One region of the Micromonospora sp. NPDC047670 genome, then DNA from elsewhere that is predicted to be linked to it. Evidence: riboswitches for the same ligand, from Rfam matches in the RefSeq annotation. Region 1 holds a riboswitch; each other region holds the start of a gene.
The links. Region 1 has a riboswitch for cyclic di-AMP ahead of ACGF7U_RS02025 (coiled-coil domain-containing protein). Riboswitches for the same ligand answer to the same signal wherever they lie in the genome.
Positions count from the first base shown of each region.

Region 1 (4,792 bases):
CCCGCGAGCAGGAGTGGGACTCCTTCCTGCGGCGCTGCGTCATCGGCCGGGACGTCGCCTCGTTCCTGCCGCCGGGCGCTGCGCCACCGACCGTGGCCACCCCGACCGAGCCGCAGCTCGTCGTGATCGACACCGGCCCGGTCACCGGCCCTGACTCGGGCCTCAGCGCGCCCTGGCGGGCCACCCTGGTGGTCCGCGACGACCTGGCAGGCTGGGACGTCGACGCGCTGGTACGCAGCGACATCGTGCTGCTCCAGCGGTTGGTGGAGACGGAGGCCGCGACGGCGGCGAGCGCGTTGGGCCTGATGAGCGTGCAGAGCTGGTTCACCCAGCTGCACCCCGAGATGGTCGGCCTGATCACCAAGGGCAAGGTGCAGTGGGTGATGCTCAGCATGACCCCCACCGAACGTCAGCTGATCGGCCCCGTCGCCCGCGCCGGCTGATCGGCGGGCCCGTCGGCTGCCCGGCCGGATCCGGACCACGACCAGGCGGCCTCGGACGAGCAGGTCCGCCGGCGCCGGCGAAGCCGGCCGGCGGACCGTCGAAGGGGTGGCGGGGATGCCGCGCGCCTCGGCGGGTTGCGCCTCAGGTGCGGTCGGCGCTCTCGGCGTCGTCGGCGAAAAGGGCGAGCAGGGCGCCGACCTGCCGGTCGGCCTCGGCGGGGTGCCGGAACCGCCCGGCCGGGTTGAGCGTGTACTCGTTGCGCCGGCCCACCCGGGTGCGGCTCAGGTAGCCGCCGGCCTCCAGGTCGGCGACGATCGCCTGGGCGGCCCGCTCGGTGACGCCCACCTCGTCCGCGACGTCGCGTAGCCGGGCGGTGGGGTTGCGGGCGATGGCGAGCAGCACGTGCCCGTGGTTCGTCAGGAACGTCCAGTTGCGGGTGCTCCCGTTCTCCCCTGTCGTCGCCATGTCGTCATCGTATGGCGCGCCTTTCGGGTTTTCCGCCGCGCCCTCGCGCCGTCGCCGGACGGCCGGCGGGCGGGGCAGCCGGGAAGGTCCCGCCCGAGTCCGCGGGCGGGCGCAAACATATGAAACGCATATCACGCATCCCTTGACGTATCTTTGGGTGCGTGTGACCGTGGGGGCAGCCCGCGCCCAGCGTCGGCCGGGGTGACCAGGTCGTTCGTGAGGGACGAGGTGAGGGAGATGAGTCGTCCCGGATCCCCCGGCGTTCAGCCGGGCCCGGAGCGGAAGTCGTCGGAGCCGGCACCGGGGGACCCGGTTGCGGTGCGCGACGCGATCCCCCCGTCGGGCAGTCCGGAGCTGGCGCTCGCCGAGTTGCAGGCCGGCAACCGTCGGTTCGTCGCCGGCGCCCCCCACCACCCCAACCAGGACGCCGGGCACCGTGCTGCGGTCGCGGACGGGCAGCACCCGTTCGCGGTGATCGTCGGCTGCTCCGACTCCCGGCTCGCGGCCGAGATCATCTTCGACCGCGGCCTCGGCGACCTCTTCGTGGTCCGCACCGCGGGGCACACGGTCGGCCCCGAGGTGCTGGGCAGCGTCGAGTACGCCGTGACGGTCCTGCACACGCCGCTGGTGGTGGTGCTCGGGCACGACTCCTGCGGGGCCGTCCAGGCCGCCCGTACGGCGGACGCCACCGGCACGGCCCCCGAGGGGCACCTCAACGCCGTGGTCGACGCCGTGGTGCCCAGCCTGCGCCGGGCGGCCGCCGAGGGCGTGGACGACATCGACCGCATCGTCGACATCCACATCGGGTGCACCGTCGAGGCGATGTTGGACCGCTCGGCCGTGCTGGCCGCCGAGGTGGCCGCCGGGCGCTGCGCCGTCGTCGGCATGTCGTACCGGCTGGCCGCCGGCGAGGCGCGGGTCGTGGCCGCCGTGCCGCCCCGGATGGGCGCGGTCGACGGGACGCAGCCGGCCGTCGCCGCCGCCGTCGCCTGACCCGACCGGCCGTTCGACGTCACCCGGTCCGCCCGGGTGCCCGGCGTCGCTTCGAGAAGAGCCCACAGACGGCGACAGGGCCGCACCCGCGGACGCGGGTGCGGCCCTGTCGGCTACCGCCGTCAGAGCAGTGACACGTGCACGTGGTCCGTATGGTTCGACGGGCCGCTGTAGGACTTCCAGCCGGTCGCCGGGAACCAGATCTGCCGGTTCCAGATCACGTAGTAGATGCCGAGCCGGTCGGCGTTACGGACCAGGAACGCGGTCAGGTTGTTGCCGTACATGTAGGTGTCGTCGTTGTGCCAGGGGGAGAAGCCGCTTCGCTGCAGCGACCAGTCGCAGGCCCGGCCCTTCGGATGCTCGTACGGCCCGCCGGAGCGGTAACAGCCGACGAACCGGTTGAACCCGGCCCGCTTCACCTCCTTGTACATGTGCAGCGTGCGCGCGGTGATGCAGCCGGAGGTGGTGGGGTCGTCCTCGGTGCAGGACAGGGGCTTCCAGTCGCCGTCGGCGGTACGACCCGGTGCCATCCGGGCCACCGGCGAGGTGGCGACCACCTTGCCGCCGGTCAGCCCTCTGCCGCCGACCAGCGCGAGGGCCTTCTCCGCCTCGCGCTTGCCGCGGGCCATCTCGTTGGTCAGCTTCGTCTGCTCGCGAACCTCGGCGTCGAGCGCCAGCTTGGCCTGCTCCGCGCGGGTCTTGACCGCGTTCACCGCGGCGAGCTTCTTGGAGTTGACCAGGTTCAGCTCGTCGAGCGCGGCGGCGCGTTGGACGAACGAGTCGGGGCTGGCGGTGTCCAGCAGCATCGACACCGCGCCGATCCGCCCCGTCCGGTAGGACTGGGCCGCGATCTCGCTCACCTGCGGAGCCAGCGCCGCCAGCTCGGCCTGCGCCCGGTCGACCTCAAGGGCCAGTTCGAGCTGGCGCTTCTTCGACTTCGCCAGCTTGGACTTGGCCTGGACGTAGCTCCGGTTCCGCGCCTCGATCAGGTCGTTGAGCAGCTTGGGCTCGTCGTCCCCGTGGCCCGAGGGCTGGGGCGGTGTCGTGGGTGCGGCCGCCGCCGGGAGGGGCCCGGCGAAGACGGCCAGGGCGGCGATCACGGCCACCACAGGTGTCAACCAGCGGCGTAGGGGTGCCGTCACAGTTTTCCCTTCCGTCGACCGCCGACCGGGTTAGCTGACGGGTTCGGGGCGGAAGTGGCCCCTACCGCTGTCGCGGATTCACCCCACGTACCTGGGTCCCCGGCTCGCCTGACGGCGATTGGGCGGCGGCACCGCAGGCGCCGCTGCGCGCCTTCGGCGGTGACCGGCAGCGAGGTTACCCGAGAGTCCTCCCGGGGATCTACGTCCCTAAGCCGACTAAATGCGTTATTTCGTAATGGCGGACGGTGACCAGTGACGCGTTTATCAGGCGGGACGTCCTGATCGGTCACGCTGAGGAGTGTCACCATGCGGTGTCCGTGCTCCCGTCTCGATCGGGCCACCCGGCGGGGGCGGCGGTGGGCGTGCTCCCGGCGCGCGGCCCGCTCAGGGCCTCCAACGCCTCGGACCGGTCCGCCGCCGGTCGTGGGACCGGCGGGGTCGGGGGCGCGCCGGGGTCGGCGGAGCCGCCGCCGCGCCGGCCGGCCGTCGTCACCAGGGCCGCGAGGCCGGTGGTCAGCGGCACGGCGGCGATCAGGCCCAGGGTGGCGACGGCGCTGCGGACGATCTCCTGGGCCAGGAACTCACTGGTCAGGATCTGGGTCACCGCCCGGGAGTCGGCGGTCAGCAGGAGCAGCACCGGCAGCGAGGCGCCGGCGTACGCCAGCACGATGGTGTTCACCGTCGAGGCGATGTGCGCGCGGCCGACCCGCGTCGCCGCGCGGTAGAGCTGCATTCGGGACAGCCCGGGGTTGGCGTGCGCCAGTTCGGTGACCGTCGCGGCCTGGGTCACCGTGACGTCGTCGAGCACGCCGAGCGAGCCGATGATGATCCCGGCGAGCAGCAGGCCGTGCAGGTCGACGTCGGCCTGGAACATCGACAGCGTGGTGGCGTCCTCGGTGCCGAAGCCGGTCAGGTGGGTCGCCGCGGTGGCGATCGTGCCGAGGACCCCGGTCAGCACCAGGCTGCCCAGGGTGCCGAGCACGGCGACCGAGGTCTGTGCGGTCACCCCGTGGGTCAGGTAGAGCACCACGAACATGATCAGGGCGGCGCCGACGACGGCGACCAGCAGCGGCGGGCGCCCGGCGCTGATGCCGGGCAGCACGAAGGTGAGCAGGATCGCGAAGCTCGCCGCCAGGCCGGCCAGTGCGGCGAGGCCGCGCCACCGCCCGAACGCGACGATCGCCGCGGCGAACAGCACCACCAGCCAGAGCAACGGCTGGCCGCGCTGGTGCTCGGCGATGTTGTAGGCGGTCGCCGAGGGGTCGGCGGGGTCCGTGAGCTCGACCAGGATGATCTCGTCGCCGACCGCGACCGTCGGCGCGCCGGGCCCGGCCGGCACGGGCGTCTCCACCTGCTGGCCGGCGTCGGGACCGTCGTCCACCCGTACCGTGACGGTGCCGCACGGGCCCTCCGTGGCGCCCGGGCTCCCCTCCGGGGTCTCCGGGGCGGGCGGGCACGGCTCCGTCACCACCCGCGTCACCGTGCCGTGGTGGCGGGGCGGGTCGGTGCCGGGCGCGGCCTCCGGAGCGTCCCACGGCCAGAGCGCCAGGGCCGCAATCAGGGTCGCGACGAAGAGGGGCACCACCGTCGCGACGAGGATCCGTCGCACCCCCGGCGGGGCGGACGGTGCGGGACGGGTGTGGTCGGCGCCCATTGAGTGTCTCCCAACGAATCCAGGGCGGGGTACGTGCCAGCGGGCCGGTCGGTTCAGCGTTCCCGGGTGACTTCGGCGGCGGATCGCCCCGGGG
Region 1 is NZ_JBIDDA010000001.1:430,332-435,123, forward strand. It holds gene ACGF7U_RS02010 (hypothetical protein) at 1-443, shown strand, start outside; gene ACGF7U_RS02015 (helix-turn-helix transcriptional regulator) at 586-909, opposite strand; gene ACGF7U_RS02020 (carbonic anhydrase) at 1,147-1,902, shown strand; gene ACGF7U_RS02025 (coiled-coil domain-containing protein) at 2,025-3,044, opposite strand; cyclic di-AMP (ydaO/yuaA leader) riboswitch at 3,048-3,179, opposite strand; gene ACGF7U_RS02030 (YibE/F family protein) at 3,346-4,698, opposite strand.

Region 2 (4,792 bases), on a different contig from region 1:
ACCGCCCCGGGCGTCGACCCGATCACCAACTTCATGGACTACACCTACGACTCCTGCATGCACCAGTTCACCGCCGGGCAGGCCAGCCGAATGCTGACCGCCTGGAACGCGTACCGCGCGGCGTAATTCCCCAGTACGACAGGCAGGCACCGGTGCCGGCCCCCGCTCGACGGGGGCCGGCACCGTCGCCTTCGGGCGGGGCGGGGCGGTGTGGCGCCCCGGACGGGGACGGCCCGGGGCGTCACACCGCGTCTCAGGCGGCCGGGCGGGCGGCGAGGCTGTCGCCGCTCACCGACCGCGTCGCGGGCTCCGCCGCGACGTCGGGGGCGGTCGCCCGGGGGTCGAGCCAGACCTGGACGGCGGGCCGCCCGTGTCCCTCGCCCGCGCCGCCCACGCCGCCCGGCTCACGGCGGGCGAGCATCGCCACGTCGACGGTGAACTCGAACAGCCGCCAGTCGACCTGCGGCGCGGCCCGGTGGCTGCGGGCCAGCCGGGCCACCCGGGCCGGGTCGGTCACCGGCCGGGCGTGGCCGGCGACGTAGGCCTCGTCGTCGCTCTCCTCCGGCGGGAAGGAGTGCAGGGCGTAGCGGCCGTCGCGCTCCAGGTCGCGCCGCTTCGGCGAGTCGACCACGAAGCAGAAGAGGCCCTCGTCGGTGATCACCGGGGAGACCGGATGGACGCGGGGCCCACCATCGGCGCGGACGGTGGCCAGATAGCCGAAGCCCGGCCCGTACTGCTGCATGAGAACGCGGATCCCGTCGGCGAGGCGGGGCTCGTCGGCGGCGAATTCGGACCAGGAAGCCATGCCGACATTCTATCGAACACGTGTACGAACAGGTAGTCCGACACGCAGGTCACGCACATCGCTCGCTATGGTGTTCCGATGCTGCTCTCCGACCGCGACCTGGTCTCCGAGATCAAGGCGGGCACGCTCGCGCTGGAGCCGTTCGAGCCCACGCTGGTGCAGCCGTCCAGCATCGACGTACGCCTCGACAAGCTCTTCCGGGTCTTCAACAACCATCTCTACACCCACATCGACCCGGCGATGCAGCAGGACGACCTGACGTCGATGGTCGAGGTGCCCGAGGGCGAGCCGTTCGTGCTGCACCCGGGCGAGTTCGTGCTCGCCTCGACGCTGGAGGTGATCTCGCTCGGCGACCAGCTCGCCGGGCGGCTGGAGGGCAAGTCGAGCCTGGGTCGGCTCGGCCTGCTCACCCACTCCACCGCGGGCTTCATCGACCCGGGCTTCTCCGGCCACGTGACGCTGGAACTGTCCAACGTGGCCAACCTGCCCATCACCCTCTGGCCGGGCATGAAGATCGGCCAGCTCTGCATCTTCCGGCTCTCGTCGCCGGCCGAGCACCCGTACGGCTCGGCGGTCTACGGCTCGCGCTACCAGGGGCAGCGGGGTCCGACCCCGAGCCGCTCCTGGCAGCACTGGCGCACCTGGCCGACCCGCTGACGACCGCTTCGCGGGTGCCAGAAGGGGCCCTCTCCTCGACGACGTGCGTCAGGAAGGGCCCCTCCGCACACCTCAGCCGGGGCGGCCGTAGCTGTGGATCGGGCCGTCGTCGACCTTCTTCATCCTGACCGGCACCCCGGCCCGGGAGGCGTGCACCACCCAGCCCCCGCCGACGTACATGCCGACGTGGTGCAGGTCGCTGTAGTAGAAGACCAGGTCGCCAGGGCGCAGCTCGCCCCGGCTGACGGTCGCGGTGACCCGGCGCTGCTGCGCGGCGTTGTGCGGCAGCGACACCCCGGCCTTCGCCCAGGCGGCGAGCATCAGGCCCGAGCAGTCGTACGAATTCGGGCCCTCGGCGCCCCAGACGTAGGGCTTGCCGATCTGCGCGCAGGCGAACTTGACGGCGGTGCCGGCCCCGCCACCGGGATAGCTGGCCGGGCAGGGGGCGGGACGCAGCGGGCCGCCCCCACCGCTGCCGTAGATCCGCAGCCGCAGCTTCTGCAGCCGGTCGATCTCGGCGTTGATCTGCTTCTTCTTCGCCGCGAGCTGAGCCTCGGTCCGGCCGAGCTGGACGACCATCTCGTCCAACGGCGCCTTCTTCGCGGCCAGCCGGTCGCGCAGCTCCGCGACCTGCCGCACGTCCTTCTGCTGGTGCTGGGCGAACCGGTCGAGCAGTTCGAGCTGGCCGACCATCTGGTCGGGCGAGCGGCTGCCCAGCAGGGCGTTGACGGCGGAGACGTTCTCACCCTTGTAGGCGCGGACGGCCAGCGCGCTGACCTTCTTCATCGCCTGGTCGACCTGCTCCTCCAGCGGCTTGATCTGCCTGGCGAGCGCGTCGGCCTGCCTGCGCTTGGCGGCCAGGTCCTGGCGGGTGGCGTTGTGCCGTTCGATGATCGGTTCGAGCTTGTTCCAGTCCTCGTCGATCTGGCGCTCGATCTCGGCGACCGTCGGTTCGGCGTGGGCCGCCGTGGCGCCGCCGGTCAGGACGACGGCGAACGCGGCCAGGGCGGCGAGGGCGGTGGTGCAGCGGTACCAGCGTGGGCGCGGCTCAGCCGTCGTCGGGTCGGCGAGGGCCGACCGTGCCGACGGTGGCCGCGGGGCATGGTGTGCCACCGGGCTCCGTACTCCTTCTTCCCGTACCGCCTACCGGGTTAGCTGACGGGTTCGGGCGGGAAGGGGACGCCCTACCGCAGAGGCTGCGGATTCACCCCGGGGGTACCTGGGTCCCCGGCTCGCTCGGGAGCGACTCGGCGGTGTCGGACCGTTACCGCCCCGGTTGGGCGGACTGTCGCCGGCCGACGAATGACCAGAGTAGAGACGGCCGTTATCAATCCGCAACCCGTCGCGCCGTGACACACCGTGTTCACACGGACCGGAGGGAGCGCGCAACCCCGAGGACGAAGATTTTCTTCCTTTTGAAGTGACCGATGGAAAGGTATTGACCAAAGGTGCCGGCCGGGGCGAAGGTGGCCCCACATTCGCCCGTCCGACCTGGGGGTCTGATGCACCTGACAGCGACATCGAGGAGCAGACGCGTCCTGCTGGCCGCCGCCGTCGCGGCCGCCCTGGCGGCGACGCCACTCACCGCCGCCGGATCCGCCGCCGCCGCGCCGACGACCGACCGGCAGCAGCAGTACGCCGCCGCGGCGGCCGAGTACGGCGTGCCGGAGAGCGTCCTGCTCGGAGTCTCCTACCTGCAGTCCCGCTGGGACACCAACGCCGGAACGCCGAGCACCAGCGGCGGCTACGGACCGATGCACCTCACCGACGCGGAGTACGTCGCCTCCCTGCCCGGGGGCACCCACCACGACGAGGGCACCGAGGACCCGCGCGGCGACGACTCCCGCCCGTCCCTGGCCGAGGCGCACGAGCCGCCAGCCGATCCGCCCCCCGCCGAGGCCGCGCTGCGGACGCTCGACGCCGCCGCCGCACTGACCGGCGCCAGCGAGGAGACGCTGCGCACGGACGTCGCGGCGAACATCCGGGGCGGCGCGGCGCTGCTGGCCGCGTACCAGAAGGAGATCGGCGCCCCCGTCGGCGCCGGCACCGACCCGGCGGCCTGGTACGGCGCGGTGGCCCGCTACTCCGGCGCGGACAACGCCGACGCGGCGGCGGCCTTCGCCGACGAGGTCTACGGCACCATCAACGCCGGCGACAGCCGGCGCACCGACGACGGGCAGCAGGTGAGCCTGCCCGCCAGCGTGGTGCAGCCGCAGCGCACCTGGCTGGACCGGCTCAACCTGCGCAAGCTCGCCCGCCCCGACGGGCTGGAGTGCCCCGACACCATCTCCTGCGAGTGGATCCCGGCGCCCTACCAGAAGTACGGCCCCGGCGCGGGTGACTACGGCAACCACGACCTCTCCGACCGGCCCAACCGGCAGAAGATCGAGTACATCGTCATCCACGACACCGAGGGCTACTTCGGGCCGAGCGTCAACCTGGTCAAGGACCCGCGACGGGTGGGCTGGCACTACACCCTGCGGTCGGTGGACGGCCACATCGCCCAGCACATCAAGACCAAGGACGTCGGCTGGCACGCCGGCAACTGGTACGTGAACGCCAAGTCCATCGGCCTCGAGCACGAGGGCTTCGCCGGACACGGCACCTGGTACACCGAGGCGATGTACCGCACCTCCGCCAAGCTGGTCCGCCACCTGGCGGCGCAGTACGACATCCCGCTGGACCGGCAGCACATCATCGGGCACGACAACGTCCCCGGCACCGTCGCCTCGACCGTGCGCGGCATGCACTGGGACCCGGGCCCGTACTGGGACTGGTCGCACTACTTCGACCTGCTCAAGGCGCCGTTCAAGTCGACCGCCACGCCGCGGACCGGGCTGGTCACCATCGACCCGGACTTCGCCACCAACCAGCCGCAGTTCACCGGCTGCAACCGGCAACCCCCGGGCGTGCCGAACCCGCCCCCGCCGACGGCCCCCTGCCCGCTGCGCGGCTCGTCCGCGGTGGTCCTGCACAGCGCGCCGAGCCACGACGCGCCGCTGGTCAACGACATCGCGCTGCGGCCCGACGGCACCCCGAACACCATGTACATCTCGGACCACGGCGCCCGTGCCTCGGCGGGGCAGACGTACGCCCTGGCCGGGGTGCAGGGGGACTGGACCGCGATCTGGTACCTCGGCCAGAAGGCGTGGTTCCACAACCCCGCCTCGAAGCCGACCGCGAAGTGGTCCGTCGGTTTCGTGGTGACCCCCAAGGCCGGCAAGACCACCATTCCGGTGTACGGCCGGGCGTACCCGGAGCAGGCGGCCTACCCGGCCGGCGTGCCCTACCAGGCGATCTCGCCGCTGCAGTACACCCTCTCGGCCGGCC
Region 2 is NZ_JBIDDA010000007.1:63,830-68,621, forward strand. It holds gene ACGF7U_RS18620 (zinc metalloprotease) at 1-126, shown strand, start outside; gene ACGF7U_RS18625 (pyridoxamine 5'-phosphate oxidase family protein) at 254-805, opposite strand; gene dcd (dCTP deaminase) at 884-1,462, shown strand; gene ACGF7U_RS18635 (NlpC/P60 family protein) at 1,535-2,575, opposite strand; cyclic di-AMP (ydaO/yuaA leader) riboswitch at 2,588-2,725, opposite strand; gene ACGF7U_RS18640 (N-acetylmuramoyl-L-alanine amidase) at 2,965-4,792, shown strand, end outside.
Region 2: another riboswitch for cyclic di-AMP. It lies ahead of ACGF7U_RS18635 (NlpC/P60 family protein); the one in region 1 lies ahead of ACGF7U_RS02025 (coiled-coil domain-containing protein).

Region 3 (4,792 bases), on a different contig from region 1:
CCGTGGTGGCGCTGGCGGCCGCGGCGACCCTGCCGGCCCGGATCGCGCTGGCCGCGGTTGCGCTGGTCGCCGCCGGGGCCGGGGCGGTCGGGCTGGACCTGGCCCGCCGCCGGTTCCGGCCGGGTGCCGGCGGGTCGCCGGTCTCCCGGGCGCTGCGCCGCCACCAGCCCGAGTTCCTGCTCTACTTCTCCGCCCCGCCCGGCTCCGAGTACCAGGTCACCATGTGGCTGCCGTATTTGCAGCGGCTCGGCCGGCCGTTCCTGGTCATGCTGCGGGAGCCGGAGTTCCTGCCCACCATCGCCGCGGCCACCACGGCGCCGGTGGTCTACTGCCCGACGCTGAAGGCGATGGACGAGGCGCTGGTGCCCAGCCTGCGGGTGGCGTTCTACGTCAACCACGGCGCGAAGAACAGCCACTGCATCCGCTTCACCCAGCTGACCCACGTCCAGTTGCACCACGGCGACAGCGACAAGGCGCCCAGCGCCAACCCGGTCTCGGCCATCTTCGACCGGATCTTCGTCGCCGGCCAGGCCGCCATCGAGCGGTACGCCCGCGCCGGCGTGGACATCCCGGCGGAGAAGTTCGTGGTGGTCGGCCGGCCGCAGGTCGAGTCGATCGAGGTCCGGTCGGAGCCGGCGCGGGCCCTGGCGAACCCGACGGTGCTCTACACGCCGACCTGGACGGGCCACCACGCCGACGCCAACTACTGCTCGCTGCCGGTGGCCGAGGCGCTGCTGCGCGGGCTGCTGGCGCGGGGCGCGACGGTGATCCTGCGGGCCCACCCGTACACGTCGCAGAACCCGGCCTCGGCACGGCAGCTGGGGCGGCTCACCGAACTGCTGGCCGCGGACCGCGCCCGCAGCGGCCGGCAGCACGTCTTCGGCGCCGCCGCGCGCGAGCTGACCCTGGCCGAGTGCGCGAACCGCTCGGACGCGCTGGTCTCCGACGTGTCGGGGGTGATCTCCGACTACCTCTACTCGGGCAAGCCGTACGCGGTGACGGACATGGGCGGCGAGGGCGACCGGTTCGCCGAGCGGTTCCCGCTGGCCGGCTCGGGCTACGTGCTGCGCCGCGACATGTCCAACGTGGACGAGGTGCTGACCGCGCTGCTCGACACCGACCCGCTGGCCTCGGCCCGCTGGGCGACCCGGACCCGTTACCTGGGCGACTTCCCCGCCGAGTCGTACGCCGAGGCGTTCCTCGACGCCGCGCGGCGGCAGCTCGACGCGGGCTGGAACCCGCCGACCCCGCGCGCCGCCGGCGGGGCCGACCTGCCGGTCGAGCCGGACGAGGCGTCCCTCTCCCCCCGCACGTGACCCGGCCCGCGCTCCGGTGCCCGTCGGCCCGGACGCGGCCGCATCGCACGGGTCAGCGGTAGGGGTCGACGAGGGCCAGGACCGCCTCGGGATCCTCGACGTGCGCGTTGTGGCCCAGGCCGGGCAGGGTGGCAACCGGTACGCCCAGCTCCTTGAGCTGAGCGTCGGTGACCATGGGGTCGTGCTCGCCGCGGGCGAGCAGCACCGGCACGTCGGTCGCCGCCAGCAGGGCGGGCAGGTCCGGCTCGCCCACCCCGAACGCGGCCGGGTCCATGGCCAGCCGCCAGCGGCCGTCGACCTGCCGCAGCCCGGCCCCGACCGCGGGGTCGTCCGGCGCGAGGAGGCCGGTCAGGCCGGCCACCCGCAGGTAGCGGCGGGCGGCCTCGTCCCGACTGGCGAACCAGGTCACCGGGCGGTCGGCCAACTCCCGGGCCTTCGCCAGCTCGGCCGGCGACCAGACGGCCTTGATGCCGAGCCCGACCACGGCGTCGACCGGCAGCCCGGCGCCGCGGGCGGCCAGCGCCAGCCCGACCACGCCGCCGAGGGAGTGCCCCAGCACGACGAGCCGGTCCCCCGCCGCGAGCCCCACGGCGACCCGGTCGGCCAGCCCGGCGAACGAGTACGCCGGCAGCGGCGGCGACCAGCCGTGGCCGGCGAGGTCCGGCGCCAGCCACCGCCCCGCCCACCGGCGCTCCAGCAGCGGCGCCCAGGGCAGCCACACGTCGCCGGTCGCGCCCATGCCGTGCAGCAGCAGCAGGACGCGTCGACCGTCCCGGTCACCTGATTCATCGGCCATGCGCCGCAGTGTGCCACCCGCCGGACGCCCCGGCGAGGGCCCTGACCCGGAGACGACACCGGGCGCCGTCTCCCCCCGGGGGGAGGCCGACGCCCGACGGGTCGTCTCAGGCGGAGTAGCCGCGGGTGGCGGCCCAGTTCGCCAGGGCGACGGTGGACATCCAGTACGAGGCGGTCGCCGGGTTCGCCGAGTCGGCGATCTTCACCAGCCGCCCCTCGTCCTGGTAGCCCACGACGGCGATGTAGTGGCCGCCGGGGAACGAGTGCCAGCCGCCGTCGGTGTCCGTGGCGCTGCCGGCGATGTTCACCACGACGCCCCGCCCGTCGCTGATGGCGGCGACCACGTCGGCCTGGAGCCGGTCCATCTGCGCCGGGGTCGCGGCGTTGCCCGGGATCATCCGGGTCCGGTACGGGTCGCCCTTCACCGTCGCGTTCAGCACCCGGGTGGTGTCCTCGGCGGAGTCGGTGCCCATCTCGTCGGTGCCCAGCTGGGCGCCGAGGGCGTCCTGGCTGCGCGCGACGCCGGCGGCGCTGAGGGCGTGCCGGACGGCGGCCGGGCCACAGTTGTAGAAGGTGGTCTGGGCCTCGTAGTCGTAGTCCAGGGTCTTGGACTTCGGGGGCTTCGGCGGCTCCGGCTTGCGGGTCAGGTCGGGGTTCGGCGCGGCGCTGGTGGCGCTGGCCGAGGGAGCGGCGCTGGACGCGACCGCGGCGGCGGTCGACGGGGCGGCCGCGACGCGGGCCTCGCCGCGCGAGGCGGCGGTGTCGTCACGCGATTCGGTCACGGCCACCGGGGCCTGTGCGGCGGCGGGCGCCTCGTCGGCGCCGGCCAGCAGCGCGCCGGTGCCCGACGCCAGCACGAGCGCCGCGGCGGACGCGGCGGCCACCTGGTAGGGACGCTCGGACGTGAGGCGACGAAGCTGTCGCTTGAGGTGGTGCTTCACGGTTTCCTCCACGGGCTCGGGGGGTGAGCGGCCGTCGGTCCGCCGCAGGGGGAACCGACCGCGCGGACGGGGTCCGGGCGGGGTGGTGGGCCACTCAGGGGATTTGCGCCCGGGATGCCGGGCGACGGGCGGTGACCGGTGGGGTCAGCTCGCGGCGTGCGGCCGGGCGAGCGCGGGCACCGCGGCGCCGTGGAGGCGGCGGGTCGAGCGGGGGGTGGGTGGGTGCTGCACGAGGATGGAACTCCTTCCGACGCCGCCGACCGGGTTAGCTGACGGATTCGGGCGGGAAGAACGCCCTACCACGGGCCGTGGCCCGCGGATTCACCCCGGTGTTGCACTGGGTCCCCGGCTCGTCTGTGCGCGATTAGGCGGGTCGGCGCGGCGTCGCCTCTTGCGAACGGGTACCGCACCGGACGGGCCGACATTACTGGCCGGCCCGCGCCCTGCCAACCCGCCCCCACCTGCTTAAACCTTGATCGCGGGACTTTTTTGCGGGCAGTTTGGCACTGACGTGACTCAATGGAACAGTCGTTTTCCGGCGCGCCCTCGGTCGACAACCGGACGACCGGCCGACTTCGGCGCGGAATGGTTGGCGGAATTCGGCCGGGCCGCGCCCGATGACCGATTCGACCGCGCTGTGACCGGCGTCACCGAAGCCGGCCCGCGTCAGCCCACCCGCGCCGGGCGCCAGCGCGCGGCGGCCGCGGGGCGGTGCGCCTCGGTCGCCGGGCGGGCTGCGGGGAGCCGACCCGGCCGGAGCCGGACCGCCGCTGCGTACGCCTCCGCGGCCAGGGCACGCGCCGCCTCGGCGGCCAGGTCGGCGTCCCGCCACGCCAGCCGCTCCCGCTCGGCGGCGGCCCGGTAGCCGGCCCGCTTCGCGTCGCGTACCGCCCGAGCCAGCAGGATCTCCTGCTCGGCCGGGTGCCGGCGCGGATCCCAGCCCGCCCGGTGACCGAACACGTCGCTGAGTTGGCGGGCGGTCAGGTCACCGCGCCAGTGGGCGGCCATCGCCGCGTGGTGCAGCCAGCGCTCCCGGGCGGCGTACTCGGCGGGCGTGCGCGGGGTGCGGGGAGGGGGCAGGGCAGCAGCCCCGGTGAACCGGCGGGCGGCCGTCTCCGCCTCGTCGTACGCCTGCCAGGCCCGGTCGACCTCCTCCTGCGCGGCGAGCCAGGCGGCCCGCCGCCGCCGGGCGGTCCGGGCCGCACGCTCCGCCGCGACGGCCACCTCCTCCGCGTAGCGACGCAGGTCGGTCGCCTCGGCCGCCGGGTCGTCGGCGGGCGTCGGGGCCGGCTCGTCGGCGGACGGAACCCGCTCGGGGCGGGCGACCAGGACGGCGAGCACGGTCAGGGCCAGCAGGAGCAGGGCGGACCAGATGGCGGCGGCCCGCGGCACCTCGATCAGGAACTGGTAGAAGACGGTCTCCATGGTCGGCACCTCACGGGTAGCGAGTGCGGCAGCGGGGGCACCGCGGCGGGGAGCGGCGACGCCGCACCCCGCCGCCGGACGGGTGCGGGTGGTGGGGGGGCACAGGACGGGCACCTGTCGATGCCTGCGGTGGCGGAAGGGGCCTTCCCGACGCCTCGCGGCGGACGCGGTCGCGGGGCACGTCGGCCCGGCGGGATGGTGCGGGTCAGTCGCGCGGCGGGGCCCGGGGGCCGGCGGCGCCCGGCGTGTGCCCGGCCGGCGCGTGGGCCGGACCGGCGGCGACAGCCACACCGGCCTGGCCCGGGTCGGCCGGGG
Region 3 is NZ_JBIDDA010000011.1:136,852-141,643, forward strand. It holds gene ACGF7U_RS24210 (CDP-glycerol glycerophosphotransferase family protein) at 1-1,316, shown strand, start outside; gene ACGF7U_RS24215 (alpha/beta fold hydrolase) at 1,369-2,112, opposite strand; gene ACGF7U_RS24220 (C39 family peptidase) at 2,219-3,064, opposite strand; cyclic di-AMP (ydaO/yuaA leader) riboswitch at 3,292-3,433, opposite strand; gene ACGF7U_RS24225 (hypothetical protein) at 3,719-4,477, opposite strand; gene ACGF7U_RS24230 (hypothetical protein) at 4,683-4,792, opposite strand, start outside.
Region 3: another riboswitch for cyclic di-AMP. It lies ahead of ACGF7U_RS24220 (C39 family peptidase); the one in region 1 lies ahead of ACGF7U_RS02025 (coiled-coil domain-containing protein).